Regions from separate parts of the Paenibacillus sp. FSL H8-0548 genome, predicted to be linked through region 1. Evidence: a T-box and tRNA genes for the amino acid it is inferred to sense, from the RefSeq annotation. Region 1 holds a T-box; the other holds one or more tRNA genes.
What was found. The T-box of region 1 lies ahead of tyrS (tyrosine--tRNA ligase). A T-box ahead of a tRNA ligase gene usually reads a tRNA of that ligase, here a tRNA-Tyr.
Positions count from the first base shown of each region.

Region 2: it encodes a tRNA-Tyr, which carries the amino acid that the T-box ahead of tyrS (tyrosine--tRNA ligase) is inferred to sense. The anticodon was not compared.

Region 1 covers NZ_CP152049.1:2,607,714-2,615,454, forward strand. The annotation lists gene MHI37_RS10820 (ATP-binding protein) at 1-514, shown strand, start outside; gene MHI37_RS10825 (hypothetical protein) at 504-1,001, shown strand; gene MHI37_RS10830 (rhamnogalacturonan lyase B N-terminal domain-containing protein) at 1,154-2,779, opposite strand; T-box leader at 3,052-3,275, shown strand; gene tyrS (tyrosine--tRNA ligase) at 3,395-4,654, shown strand; gene MHI37_RS10840 (glycoside hydrolase family 88 protein) at 5,038-6,282, opposite strand; gene MHI37_RS10845 (tautomerase family protein) at 6,528-6,713, shown strand; gene MHI37_RS10850 (ABC transporter permease subunit) at 6,719-7,621, shown strand; gene MHI37_RS10855 (carbohydrate ABC transporter permease) at 7,653-7,741, shown strand, end outside.
Region 2 covers NZ_CP152049.1:190,669-198,409, reverse strand. The annotation lists gene MHI37_RS00955 (DUF4179 domain-containing protein) at 1-85, opposite strand, end outside; gene MHI37_RS00950 (sigma-70 family RNA polymerase sigma factor) at 30-611, opposite strand; gene ugpC (sn-glycerol-3-phosphate ABC transporter ATP-binding protein UgpC) at 811-1,932, opposite strand; gene MHI37_RS00940 (helix-turn-helix domain-containing protein) at 2,022-3,161, opposite strand; gene MHI37_RS00935 (MraY family glycosyltransferase) at 3,277-4,224, opposite strand; gene ssuE (NADPH-dependent FMN reductase) at 4,510-5,061, shown strand; tRNA gene MHI37_RS00925 (tRNA-Lys) at 5,297-5,372, opposite strand; tRNA gene MHI37_RS00920 (tRNA-Tyr) at 5,391-5,475, opposite strand; tRNA gene MHI37_RS00915 (tRNA-Phe) at 5,514-5,589, opposite strand; tRNA gene MHI37_RS00910 (tRNA-Asp) at 5,606-5,682, opposite strand; tRNA gene MHI37_RS00905 (tRNA-Val) at 5,718-5,793, opposite strand; tRNA gene MHI37_RS00900 (tRNA-Met) at 5,817-5,893, opposite strand; rRNA gene MHI37_RS00895 (23S ribosomal RNA) at 6,046-7,741, opposite strand, start outside.

The sequences.
Region 1 (7,741 bases):
CAAATACGAATTGAAGGTTATTCAGCTGCGTCCGAGAAACATAACCATGGAAAGCCTCATTCAAAAGGTGGCTGATTCATTTTCTCAGCAGCTAGAGATTAAGCATCTCCAATTCAGGTTAAGTAACCATACAGCGGAAGAAATGATCGTAGAGGCAGATCCTAAACGGATAGAGCAGGTTATTTTGAATTTAATGAGTAATGCCATACGGCATGCCGTAGAGAACAGTGTTATTACAATGGATATTCAGCGTACAGCTACCAGAAAGATAGCTGTCGCGATTGAAAACGCTGGACCGCCGATAGCTGATGAGGATTTGAGCCGGATATGGGATCATTTCTACCGGGCAGAGCGTTCCCGGGATCGTAAATCGGGAGGAACTGGATTGGGGCTTGCGATCGTCAAGCATATTTTGGAGCTCCATGAAAGTGAGTTTGGTGCAGCGAATACGAGTCAAGGCGTTACATTTTATTTTACTTTGAAGGAAAGCAGGGGAGAAATAAATGAAAAATAAGCAGCTCATTTATGTGATTTCAGTTATATTCGTGTTGATTCTAGTCAGTGCGTGTGGGTCGAAAGCAAATTCTGTACCTACGGAGACTACAAATACGGAGCCAACGGAGACCAATCAAGGGAATAATGCAGCAGATAATCCAGATTCGATTAACGGAGATCAGGAAATTTTAATTATTATTGATCAGACTCCGAAGCCGATCGAGGGCAATAGCTTTGATTTTGTTGTAAATCAGGTGCCAGAAGGGTTCTCATTATCCGAAATGCAGTGGATTTCCGAGGAAAACCTGATTGTAAACTCGATTCAAGAGGCTATCCAGCACGGAGCAAACGGTGAAGATGGATTTTATATTAGCGGGAACGGACAATTCTCCGGCTTTATCTATTCGGATACGATGAAAGGCGAGGAAGGCGAAATTGTGTTTCTATTCAAGAATGAGCAGGGCACAGAGTTAACGTGGAAAAAGAAATTAACTTTGATTGAATAATGTAGATGTTGAATACCCCGTCCGCGGTGAAAAAAACATTGTGAAGTATCCCAAGCGACAAGTGCCAGCCCAACATTATGTTGGGCTGGTTTTTTTTTCACACAACATGGCAGATGAAATTACTTACAGAAGGGTGCCGGCGCCGAGTGCTATTAATTTAGCAAATCTAAGCTATCATAAACCCAGCCTGCGCTTAACCACGGACCAAGATCACTGCTCCCGCTAATCGGCGAAATCGTGATCGTATTGGTACCATTATTTAGATAAGAAGCAGGAATTGTCCATGAGAACGTATTATTGTTGCCACGATAAGTTCCGATCGTAAAGCTGCGGCTATTAGGCTGGGAGGACGCGCTAGGATTGCTCATGCTGTTTCCGTTTATTGTCACACTCGGTCGACCACCATTATAAGCTGTTGTAATGCCAATTCTTAGAGTATGCGAAGCGGCTGCTTGTGTTGAATTAAGATTAAATGTAATCGTGGTAGGAGAATTTTGCCCACGGAACTGAATGGCAGGGAATTTATTAGTGGCGCTGCCAATTGCGTAAGATACTGGCCCCCAGCTAGGATTGCGGCTATCGGACGGATGGCGAATCGTAATCGTCTGCCCATTCAGCAGGTCATTTGGAGTACCGTCCCAATTTCCGATTCTCCATATTGCCGAAGCTGCGCTTGGATCGCTGTTAATCGTACGTGAGTTTAGTGTCGTGGTTGCTCCGCCGTTCACGGTTACTGATTCTGTATAAACAGCCAGCTCGCCTTTATAGACCGTCATCGTATAACTGCCTGGAATCAAGCCGTATTTTAAGGCTGCTCCGCTTGAGCTTGCTGTCGTCCAATATTGTGCGTTGCTGTTGGCGAAGCCAACGGTGTAAGTATAGCTGCTGTCCATGCCAAACAAGCCATTGAGCACAATATTGCCGCGAGTTGACACCCATCCAGTCAAACCTAAGCCAGACATCCAGCTAAAGTCAGGCACACTAGGTGTTGAGCCGTTGGTAAACACTAAAGCATAAGGCCCGTGCAGCCCCATTCTCCAGCTCTCTGTTTGAGCGTGACCTGAGTTCATATAATTGTAAACTTCGGTATCAGTTCCGCTTTGAAACTGAATGTCGCGGAAGAAAGGTCCGCCAGAGCTTTTTTCACGATTGCCATAAGCCATAAATACGCCCACGCCTGAGCCAGTAACCCCGCGAATGGTTAAATTCTTTGCTTGATCATTGCCATAATATTTTGAAGTTGTGTAGCCATTGGAGTAGCCAAACACATCGGAGCTTTCAACTGCGCCTACATTATTGCGGATATTGGAGTTGGCAGGAACGCTCGTAAGCACGCTGCCATTGCCGCGAAAAATATAACGCAGCTCGCCTACAGATGGCTCGGCAGTCACATACGTTGCCATATAGATAATGTTTTCTCCGCCACGAGAGGAATAGTAGTGAGTTAGCGTTGAAGTTGCCGCGGTAATGAGTACGGTGGAGCCTGAGGGAGATTTGCTCCATGTTACAGTTGCCGAGCCTAAACCTGATCCGATATGTGATGCTTTACTTGATCCGCATAGTTGAACTCCATTTAATTTGCATGAAATCATATCGCCATTTGACTTGTTAATCGTGTACTCCAATCCGGCCCCTGTATTAACCACAATTGTGGAGCCATTGTCTGTCACTCCCACGGTTGCTGCCTGTACAGTTGAGGTCGGAATGAATAAGACGGTAACTACTAAAGCCAACACTAGAAGCATGCTGATTGTCTTGCGTGATACACTTGCCAACATAAACGAATCCCTCCATTCATTATTACCATTGGCAGCCCAAAAGTTAACGCTTACACAAAGCTTTGAATCACGTGGAGGCAACAATTCGTCGTAAGCGGTATGACTGCCAAAGATATGATTTAGTATAGTATTGAATTATTGATGCAAGTAGCAAAAAATCAGACTTTATTCATCACTAATCATTGCATTAATGTTAGGTGAGAGATTCCATATGTGTCTGCCTTATTGACAATGATTTTGCAGTTCAGCTATACTGACAATAATCTTATAGAAAATATACGTTGAAAGAGCCCAGTAGCAGCTTTGTCCATGTTATAGAAAGTCAGGGGTTGATGGAACCTGATACACACAAGGACTGCGAATTACACTCTGGAGTATCTTGGGTAATGCCAAGCGGTGCTAGCGATCGATATTTCGCTGAAAGTGGTATGAACAGTGCTTTATAGGCTGTTGATGCAATTTGGGTGGTAACACGGTTTATTCAATCGTCCCTATGTCTACAATAGACAAGGGGGCGATTTTTTATTTGGAATTTTACCGTTGCGGAGCCCGCGCTTATGTCATTTCAACGTGAAATCTTAGGAAAATTACTTTTTACAAAGGAGCTGTATCGCTTTGAACATTATTGACGAACTCGAGTGGCGCGATGCCATTAACCAGCAGACGGATGCGGAGGGCTTGCGCGAATTAACGAATAAGAAGGCGGTTTCGCTCTATTGCGGCGTTGATCCGACGGGCGACAGCATGCATATCGGTCATTTGATTCCGTTCATGATGCTGAAGCGGTTTCAATTAGCTGGACATCGGCCAGTCATTCTGATTGGTGGTGCAACGGGCACGATTGGTGATCCAAGCGGTCGTCAGACCGAGCGTTCGCTGCAAACGATGGAGCAGGTGCAAGCGAATGTTGATGCCTTGACAGCGCAGTTGAAGAAGCTGTTTGTAACCGAAGGCGACAATCAGGTTCGCATGGTCAATAACTATGACTGGACACATAAAATTAATGTCATCGATTTCCTACGCGATTACGGCAAAAACTTTAGCATCAATACGATGCTAGCCAAAGATGTCGTATCGAGTAGGCTCGACAGCGGCATTTCGTTCACCGAATTCGCTTACCAAATACTGCAGTCGCTTGACTACCTGCATCTTTACCAGCATGAGGATGTTCAGCTTCAAATCGGTGGATCTGATCAGTGGGGCAATATTACGAGCGGTCTTGATCTCATTCGCAAAAAAGAAGGCTCGGAAGCAGTAGCTTTTGGTCTTACGATTCCACTTATGCTGAAAGCAGACGGTACGAAATTTGGCAAAACAGCAGGCGGTGCAGTATGGCTTGATCCGAATCAAACGACTCCGTTCGAATTCTATCAGTTCTGGGCGAATACGGATGATCGTGACGTTGTGAAGTACTTGAAGTTCTTCACCTTCCTCAATAAAGAGGCCATTGAAGCACTGGATGAGAAGGTGAAAAGCGAGCCTCATAAACGTGCTGCGCAAATCGCGTTGGCGGAAGAAATGACGAAATTTGTTCATGGTGAAGAAATGCTGGAGCAGGCGAAGCGAATTACGGCAGCATTGTTCAGCGGGGATATCCGCTCGCTCACAGCTGATGAAATTGAGCAAGGCTTTAAGGAAATGCCAACCTATACAGCTGACAAAGAACCGAAAAACATCGTTGATTGGCTAGTAGAGCTTGGCATTGAGCCTTCCAAGCGCCAAGCGCGCGAAGATATTACGAATGGCGCGATCTCGATGAATGGCGAGCGAGTTAGCGATCTAGAGCTGAGTGTAACTGCTGACCATGCTATCGGCGGACGGTTTATAATTATTCGCAAAGGCAAGAAGAACTACAGCCTTGTGAAATTGACCTAGAATTAAGCGCTAATACGAGATTAGGGTGTTCCATAAGCCATGAATTTGGCTAGGGCATCCTTTTTTTGGTTCCAAGTAGTGGCAGGTTACGGTCATTCGGGCGTGATAAGCCCACATAGGTGCTTATGACAGCAAAACAGCTTACTTTCTCGAGTGATAAGCACCTATGCGTGCTTATGAGGTGGATTTAGTGGTGGGATACGGCCATCTGGGCGCGATAAGCCCACATAGGTGCTTATAGCAGGAAAAGAGCTAACTTTCTTGTGCGATAAGCACCTATATGTGCTTATGAGGTGGATTGAGCGAAAGCTAATGAACCCACTCATATAGAAATGAATGAGTAGGTTCATTAGCCCTAAGTATAATCTGCTCAGGCAGTGAAGCTAAAAAATACGGTAATCCCAGCTGGTGAGCTTGGCTGCCGCTTCCAAGAAAAAGTAGTCGCCATAGATGAGCGATACGTTGATATTGGAGCCTGCTGGCAAGTTGCCGGTCGCTTCGCGGAGTATTCCTTCGTAGCTGGGCTCATCCCATGAGGCGTATCGCTCAGAGAGCGACATCAGGATGCGTTCTGCTTGACGATAATATAGATCTTGTTCTGCGAACGGCACCAGCACAGCAAGCTCCAGCAGTCCAGATGCCGCGCATGCGGCTGCCGAGGTGTCGCGCGGCACCTTAGCTACAGCATCTCTGCCGACTTTGTGCGCAGACAGAGGGTTGAAGACTCTATTATCGGTACCTGATTCCAAAGTGGAATCTGCATCCGTAATCCGACTCGATTCAGCTGGGATTGCGCGGAAGTCCCAAACCGGTACAGCGTCATTTTCGGTAGCTGCTAGGAAGAAATGGGCTATCTGCTTGGCTGCATCTAGATAGCGGGGCACTCGTGTATAGCGGTATACAACGGCAAGGCCATGCAGTGCCCATGCAGCGCCGCGGCTCCAGGCCGAATCGGGACCGAAGCCTTGACCGCCGATGCTAGCGAGAAACGCTCCGCTCTCGGGATCAAAGCTGCAAATGTGGCGGACTGAACCGTCTGGACGGATAAAGTGTTCCAAAATGGTATCCGCATGCGCCTGGGCAATATGACGGAAGCGAGGGTCATCTAATTCCTCGGCTGCCCATAGCAGCAAGGCTAGGTTCATAGCAGAATCTATAATCGCCCAGCCGGTGTTGCCAGCGTTCCAAACGGTTTTGTCCTTTACCGGGTTCCAAGCCCGAATGAACTGGCCTGCAAGGTTGAATCGCCCCGCAAGCAGATTAGCAGCGTGCAGTCCGCGCCGCCTAGCATCAGCATCGCCGGTCAGCTTATATTTAATAACGGCTGTCGGCAAGAACTGAAACCCTACATCATGATGAAAGTTGTTATCCTCCCCAAGCTTCTGCTCCAGCCTAATATCAAAGTCCCAGGCACGCTCAAGGTAGCAATTCTTTCCTGTACGACTATACATGATCCACAGCATGCCGGGCCAGAATCCCGAGGTCCACCAATCAAGCCGAGTCGAATCATAGATGCCTTCCACCGTCGCATGCGGCGATTTGTCGTTCAACTGAGTTAGCATGCGTTCGATTTTACACTCAAGCCTCATCCATAATTCGGTCTTTTTTTCCTCGCTAAGCCTACTCATTTATTCTGATCCCTCCGCAGTAACAGGATAGTTTGCGCCCCTATTGTGGCACATATCTTTGTGAATTTCTATACATGCAGCGATAGTCCTGCAAAGAACAACAGCCCACCTAAAAAGAAGCCAAGCTGCCGGTTTATTGCCTAAAAAAAACACAAACAAAGCGATAAGACTCCATTGTTAGGTCGATTCATTCTTTATAGGATAAAGGCATAACTCAAATCAGCATGGATAGGAGGGCAAAGCCTATGCCGCAAATAACGATTAAAATGTACGAGGGCCGCACAGACGAGCAGAAGGAAGAGATTACCGTTGTTTTTACTCGTGAACTGTCTAGAATTATCGAACGGGAGCCGGAATTCATCAGCATCGAATTTCATGAAATACCAATTGACGAGCATGCGCCTGCAAATTTGCGCAAGAAAATGGGGTGAGAGCGATGCTTAGGATGCAGTATATGTGGAAATACAAAGCGCTCTATTTTATCTCGATTCCGGGCATTCTGTTTTTCCTATTGTTCAAATACGTTCCACTGTTTGGTACGGTGATCGCCTTCCAAAATTACAATCTGTTCACCGGCTTCAAAGGAAGCCCATGGGTAGGGCTGGCGCATTTCAAGCGGATGTTCAGTCATTATGATTTTCTCCGCATTCTTGGCAATACGCTGATTCTCGGTATCTATGACATGGTGTTCGCATTTACAGCGCCGATCGTACTGGCACTCTTATTGAACGAGGTGAGGCTTGCGTTTTATAAGAAGATCGTACAGACGATCATCTATGCACCGCATTTTCTTTCATGGGTAATTGTAAGCGGTATCTTTGTTGGTGTTCTATCACCCTCCTCGGGTGTCGTCAACACGATCATCGGTTGGTTTGGGATGGAGCCCATTTATTTTCTAGGTGAGGATTCGTACATTCGCACCATTCTAGTCAGCTCGGGCTTGTGGCGGGATATAGGCTGGGGAACGATTATTTATCTTGCAGCACTGGCCGGTATCAATCCGGATTTGTATGAGGCGGCGGAGATGGATGGAGCAAGCAGATGGAGGCAGACGCTCGCAATTACACTTCCAGCGCTGCTTCCAGTCATTACCATTCTATTTCTCCTTAAGATCGGTGATTTTCTAGACTACGGATTTGAGAGAGTGTTTGTCTTCCAGAATCCGCTCAATCTCCAGAACAGCGAAATTCTCGACACGTATATTTACAAGGCGGGCCTCAAACAAATGCAATACAGCTATGCTACTGCGATTGGACTGTTCAAGTCCGTCGTCGGCCTTACTCTACTTTCTATCGCCAACTTTATGAGCAAAAAAGCGACCGGCGAATCGCTGTATTAAGGGGGGACAGCAGTTGAACAGACACGAATCGATGAGCCGCAAACTATTTCATATTTTTAACTATAGCTTCCTTACACTGCTGGGATTAATGATGTTCCTCCCATTCATGAACGTCATTGC
Region 2 (7,741 bases), 2.4 Mb from region 1:
TCTCAAGCTCAAGATATACTCGCTCAGCATCAGTCAGAAGCGCTCGATTGACTTGACCCATTGCCTCGCTCGTTTGCTCGTTCATACGATCTCTCCCCCTCTTCTTCTGCCATATGAAACCTTAACATTTTCAAAGCTTTATTTAGCCAGGTTCGAATCGTGCCATCAGGTTTCTCCAGCAGCTCAGCAATTTCTGTAATCGTCATATCTCGATAATATTTGAGTGTGATCACCATTCGATATTTCGGTGGAAGCAGCTTTACCTGTGCCGCCATATCCAGCCGCAGTGCTGCTTCTATCCCCTCAGTTACGTCGAACTGCTGTGAAGTATCCTCTGTTGGACGCTCCCTTAACTGCTTCTTCTTAGTGTCCATGCATACCCGAATTAAGATTCTAATCGTCCATGTTGTAAAAAATCGCGGTTCCTTCAAGGTATGGCGTTTTATCCATATGCGACAAACGGTCTCTTGTATCGCCTCTAAAGCATCTGGCTCGTTCCGCATATAGGAATAGGCAATACCGTACATTTGATGCTTATCCAGTTCTATCCGCTCCAGCAGTGCTGCTTCATCATCACGTATAGCCCTAGAAGCCAAGTCATCTCTATTCATACCCATCCTCCTCTAGACAACCTGCAGCCCATTCCGCTCTCCTTCTATCTTCGTTTTGTATTAGACCGCTGAAGGCAACAAACGGTTTTCTTTTTTTATTTTGAGAATAAGCAAACTGCTCTTAGCAAAACAAATATACTATTCTGCACAAAAAAAAGAACGGTCGAATAGCTCGACCGTTCTTCTTTCATACTATTTATTAAGCTTCGAAAATGTTAAGTTCTGTTGTTTTGTCGAACAAATGAACTTTGTTCATGTCAAGCGCAAGCTTAACGCTTGTGCCATCGCGTAAACCAGAGCGGCCATCAACACGAGCGATAACTGTGTCATTACCGATACCGTTCAGGTACAAGTACATTTCGTGACCAAGGTTTTCAGCAACCTCAACATTCGCATTTACGATTGTTTGTGGTGATGCTTCCAAGAATACTGGCTCTTCGTGAAGATCCTCTGGACGAATTCCAAGAATTACTTCTTTGCCGATGTAACCTTTCGAGCGAAGTGCTGCTGATTTGCCTTCAGGAACTACTACGTCAACGCCGCTTGCTTTGAAGCGAAGCGCGCCGCCTTGCTCTGTAAGCATACCACTGATAAAGTTCATCGAAGGAGCCCCGATAAAGCCAGCTACGAAGATGTTTACTGGGTGGTTGTACAGCTCTTCAGGAGAAGCTGTTTGTTGAATGAAGCCATCCTTCATTACAACGATACGATCGCCCATTGTCATTGCTTCGATTTGGTCATGCGTTACGTAGATCGTAGTTGTTTCAAGACGTTTTGTAAGCTTGCTGATTTCAGCACGCATTTGTCCACGAAGTTTCGCGTCCAAGTTGGAAAGCGGCTCATCCATCAAGAATACTTGCGGCTCACGAACGATTGCGCGTCCTAGAGCGACACGTTGACGTTGACCACCGGAAAGTGCTTTTGGTTTACGGTCAAGCAAATGCTCGATATCTAGAATTTTAGCAGCTTCACGAACACGTTTGTCGATGTCTGCTTTTTTGAATTTACGAAGTTTAAGGCCGAAAGCCATGTTTTGATAAACGTTCATATGTGGGTACAAAGCGTACGATTGGAATACCATCGCGATATCACGGTCTTTAGGAGCAACGTCGTTCACAAGGCGATCGCCGATGAACAATTTGCCTTCGGAAATTTCTTCAAGGCCTGCAATCATACGAAGAGTTGTCGATTTACCGCAACCAGATGGTCCGACCAATACGAGAAACTCTTTGTCTTTAATATCTAAGTTAACGTCAGTAACCGATGCTTTGTCAGTACCCGGGTATTTTTTGTAAATGCCTTCTAAACGTACGCCTGCCATGATAATTTTCCCCCTAGAAAGAAATTTCGTTATGCCTATATCTTATCCCACACAGAAGCTTGTGACTATGCACAAACTTTACAAAAAAACTAATTTCTTTTCGTCACTTTGTACAATAGTAATATGATTTTGACCAGTACTGCATCTCTAAACTGACGAACATCCAATCCAGTCTCTTGTTTAAGCTTGTCTAATCGATATAACAGCGTATTACGATGAATGTATAATTTCTTTGCCGTCTCGCTAACATTGCAATCCAGCGTAAAGAAGGTTTCTAATGTGCTGAGCATTTCCGATTCCACGAACAAATCCGCTCGTTTAAGCGACTGCTCGAGGTATTTGGATCGCTGCACCTCTGGAATGGCATTTAATAATCGCTCCAGCTGCAGCATCCACGGTAAATGGATATTGGTTCCGATATGAAACTTACGGCCTAAATTAACCGTTTCACGCAGCAGCATCGTCGTTTCAAGCATTCCTTTAGCCGGTGTTGTTGGATGAGCAACCGCTAGATGGCATTCTCCAATCCATTCACTGGCTAACATCTCATGCAATCCGAAGCCTATAGAAGCTAAGCTTTCCTCAAGCGTCTCTTCCTCAAGTTCCTCGAATGCATCCGAATCCTCATCCTTCAACAACGATATCGATCCCCAAATCAACCATTCCTGAGTCTTCAGCGGAATAAGCAGCACATCATCCGACATAAATGAGCGGAGAAGCTTCTCAAGCTCTGAGTATGTCGCTTGCTTAGTGCCATGCTGCTCGGTGACAAGCAGGAATGGAATCATTTCATTGAACAAACGGCTGCCCGCCGTCAAATGATCCGGTAAGGAATAGACAGGCTCATCGGACTCCAACTGCTTCTGAATCCACTCCCCAAGCTTTAGGGCATGTCTCTCTGTTTCGGAGAGCGTCGATAATTTGTTTTCCTTAGCGCCAGCATGAAGCTGCAGCGTCCAGCTTATCAATTCTTTTTCAGTCTCATTAAGCGATTTGCTTTCAATTTCCAATACGTCTACTTCATATTCATTGAATGAAATAATAATCCATGTATTTCCTTCTTTTTCTACCCTTTGGCCTTCCATAGGAGACGCTGTTGTATGTTCGCCTAGCCATACCTTTTCGGCAGTGCTGACTAACTCACTCCACTCCGCTATTGATTTCGAAACAGCATGTACCGGACAATTCAAAATGTGCTGCAGTGGCTTCAACCAGTCTGTCTTGCTCATTTCTCTATCTCCAATCTCCTCAAGCGTCAGCGGTTGAATAAGTTAAAAAGCTTATTTCCACTTCTAAGATGAATAACGCTTTTTCTCGTCATTGTACCACATGCGACCATCGAATTCAGCTTATCACTAGTAAAAGAATGATCGACAGCAGCGCAAACAAAGCGGCAATGAGGTATAGAAACGATACCGTTTGTACTTGACTCAAACCCCATTTCATCAATATATGATGTGTGTGCAGCTTGTCTGCTCGGTGCAGGCTCTTCCCGCTGATTAATCTGCGCAGCATCACATAAGCTGTATCGAATATAGGCAGCCCAAGTGCAAGCAGCGGAACAAGCAGTGAAATAAACGTAGCTCTTTTGGATGTTCCAGCTACTGCAATAACGGCCAGCGTAAAGCCTAAAAAGGTCGCACCAGCATCTCCCATAAAAATTCGCGCCGGATAAAAATTATGTACCAGGAATCCAAAAGAAACACCTGCTACAATAACCGCAAGAATGGCTGTGCTGGATTGTCCTTTAATCAGCGCTAAAGTTAATAGCGTAAGCGCGGAAAGCGTACAAACTCCTGATGCGAGCCCATCCACCCCGTCTATAAAATTGATCATATTAATTAACCCAAACACCCATAGCATCGTCGTAAGCCACGAGAACCAGTCTGGAAACCAAATAAACTGATTTGTAACCGGATTTGTTATTCCTGCGATACTAATATGAAACATACTCGGTATAGAAGCAGTCGCGATATAAAGAATGAGGCGAGGCCACACAGGAAAATCCTTTCCCTTCGCCTTTGTGCCGTCATCTATTAGCCCGATAATGACGAGTACCGTCCCTCCCGTCACTATCGTCCAAGTCAAAGGTGTGAACCCGATAAAAATAAACATCGTAATGACACAGCCAACAAAAATAGCCGCTCCTCCCATTAGAGGTATCGGCTCATTATGAATTTTTCTATGATTGGGACGATCTACAAAACCAAGGTGCAAAGCAAGCATCCGAAGCGGTGGCACACTTGCAAATACAATCGCAAAGCTGATTAATGCTGCTAAACCGTATACCATTGCAGCTACCCCTTTTTGTATATTTTTCTGTATGTATACATTGTTCCCTTAAATCGATAAAATACAAGGTGAAACGGCTATCGCCGTCCTTTGGTGGCACCAGCGCCTTTCATTCCCAGAAATATAGGAAAGTATGAAGAAATGTCATACTTTCCTATATTTCAAGAAACGATCAAAACCCGTTTGACCAAAATGCCCTATTTATGGTAGGATTTAATCAAAGTTTATTTATCGGAATAATGTATATTTAAACTACTATTTAAATGTGAAAGAGGAGTGCTGCACATGACCAAAATCGTTATCATCTCAGGTAGTCCGAACGCTTCATCACGCCTAAATGGAATTACACAATATGTAGAGCAGCAATTAATAGAGAAGGCTCATTCCGTCAATGTCATTACCGTCGTCGCTTTACCAGCGGAAGATCTCATTCATGCACAATTTGGCAGTCCAGCAATTGTAGAAGCTAATAAGTTAGTCGAAGAAGCGGATGCAGTCATTATTGCTAGCCCTGTCTACAAAGCCTCCTTTACAGGCGTATTGAAAACATTTTTGGATTTGCTTCCGCAAAAAGGGCTTGATGGCAAAATTATTGCTCCTCTATTTATTGGCGGTACAATTGCCCATTTGTTATCCATCGATTATTCCCTTAAACCGGTACTGGCATCCATGGGTGCTAAACTATTCGTTAGCGGCGTTTATGCTGTAGATTCTCAAATTAATCGTACACAGGAGCCGAACGAAGCGCCCGTATTTGAATTAAGCGAGGACCTCACATTCCGACTATCAGAAACAGTTAACGAGCTTATAAGCGAGCTTTCACTCCGAGCAAAATAATTTTAAACAAGGTGAAACGGCTGTCGCCGTCCTTTGGCGGCCCCAGCGCGTTTCATTCCCAGAAATATAGAGTTAGTATGGAGAAATGATATGCTTTCCTATATTTTAAAGAAAAGGAGCGATCTCCATAAGGCATAATGCCTTATGGAGATCGCTCCTTTTTTGAAGCCTATAAAATCAAAAAAACCGAAGATCACTAGATCATCAGCTACAATTACATATTATATTCAAAAAATGGTGAGCCATGTAGGATTCGAACCTACGACACCCTGATTAAAAGTCAGGTGCTCTACCAACTGAGCTAATGGCTCTTGATGTAAAAAAGGAAATGGTGGAGGATGATGGATTCGAACCACCGAACTCAGAGAGAGCAGATTTACAGTCTGCCGTGTTTAGCCACTTCACTAATCCTCCATACTATTACTTATTTTCCGTCGCAACGAAAAATAAAGTGGTGGCTCGGGACGGAATCGAACCGCCGACACGAGGATTTTCAGTCCTCTGCTCTACCGACTGAGCTACCGAGCCTTACTTTAAAGAAAAATGGCGGAGCTGACGGGATTCGAACCCGCGGTCTCCTGCGTGACAGGCAGGCATGTTGGGCCACTACACCACAGCTCCAAGTGGATTCGGTTAAATACCGAATAAGTAAATAATGGTGGAGGATGACGGGATCGAACCGCCGACCCTCTGCTTGTAAGGCAGATGCTCTCCCAGCTGAGCTAATCCTCCAGATATTTCACTAAAAAAGGTAATGGTAGCGGCGAAGGGGATCGAACCCCCGACCTCACGGGTATGAACCGTACGCTCTAGCCAGCTGAGCTACACCGCCACGCTTGTCCCCCGAATAGTTGTCGTTTGCAGCGTTCGGGGACGCTAGCAAAGTCAGAACATTACGCCCTGAAAACTGGATACGAAAGTTAGGTTTGCTGAAAACCTGTTCTGCTGCTGTCTACTGGATGTATGGGTCACAGTAAACGTGTTTAGGATAAGCCCTCGACCGATTAGTATTCGTCAGCTACACACATTGCTGTGCTTCCACCCCGAACCTATCAACCTCGTCGTCTTCAAGGGGTCTTACATACTGGGAAATCTCATCTTGAGGGGGGCTTCGCGCTTAGATGCTTTCAGCGCTTATCCCGTCCGTACTTGGCTACCCAGCGGTGCTCCTGGCGGAACAACTGGTACACCAGCGGTACGTCCATCCCGGTCCTCTCGTACTAAGGACAGCTCCTCTCAAATTTCCTGCGCCCGCGACAGATAGGGACCGAACTGTCTCACGACGTTCTGAACCCAGCTCGCGTACCGCTTTAATGGGCGAACAGCCCAACCCTTGGGACCTACTTCAGCCCCAGGATGCGATGAGCCGACATCGAGGTGCCAAACCTCCCCGTCGATGTGGACTCTTGGGGGAGATAAGCCTGTTATCCCCAGGGTAGCTTTTATCCGTTGAGCGATGGCCCTTCCATTCGGTACCACCGGATCACTAAGCCCGACTTTCGTCCCTGCTCGACTTGTAGGTCTCGCAGTCAAGCTCCCTTATGCCTTTGCACTCTGCGAATGATTTCCAACCATTCTGAGGGAACCTTTGGGCGCCTCCGTTACATTTTAGGAGGCGACCGCCCCAGTCAAACTGTCCACCTGACACGGTCCCCGAACCGGTTTCACGGTTCTAGGTTAGAACTCCGATACGATCAGGGTGGTATCCCAACGGTGCCTCCACACAAGCTGGCGCTCATGCTTCGTAGGCTCCCACCTATCCTGTACAGATCGTACCAAAGTTCAATATCAAGTTACAGTAAAGCTCCATGGGGTCTTTCCGTCTTGTCGCGGGTAACCTGCATCTTCACAGGTATTAAAATTTCACCGGATCTCTCGTTGAGACAGCGCCCAAGTCGTTACGCCATTCGTGCGGGTCAGAATTTACCTGACAAGGAATTTCGCTACCTTAGGACCGTTATAGTTACGGCCGCCGTTTACTGGGGCTTCGGTTCACAGCTTCGGGTTACCCCTAACCGCTCCCCTTAACCTTCCAGCACCGGGCAGGCGTCAGCCCGTATACTTCGCCTTACGGCTTCGCACAGACCTGTGTTTTTGCTAAACAGTCGCTTGGGCCTTTTCACTGCGGCCCCCTCGGGCTATTCACCCTACCGAGGCACCTCTTCTCCCGAAGTTACGAGGTCATTTTGCCGAGTTCCTTAACGAGAGTTCTTCCGCGCGCCTTAGCATACTCTGCTCGCCTACCTGTGTCGGTTTGCGGTACGGGCACCTAGATCTCACTAGAGGCTTTTCTTGACAGCCGGAGTACATGACCTTCGCTACTGTAATTTTCGCTCCCCATCACAGCCCAGCCTAATAGTGTGCGGATTTGCCTACACACTAGCCTCACTGCTTAGACGGACTATTCCATCAGTCCGCGTCACTGCCCTTCTGTGTCACCCCATTGCTCAAACAATCTTCGGTGGTACAGGAATTTCAACCTGTTGTCCATCCACTACGCCTTTCGGCCTCGCGTTAGGTCCCGACTTACCCTGAGAGGACGAGCCTTCCTCAGGAACCCTTAGGCTTTCGGCGGACAAGATTCTCACTTGTCTTTTCGTTACTCATACCGGCATTCTCACTTGAATACAGTCCACCAGTCCTCACGGTCCAACTTCAATCCGTATTCAACGCTCCCCTA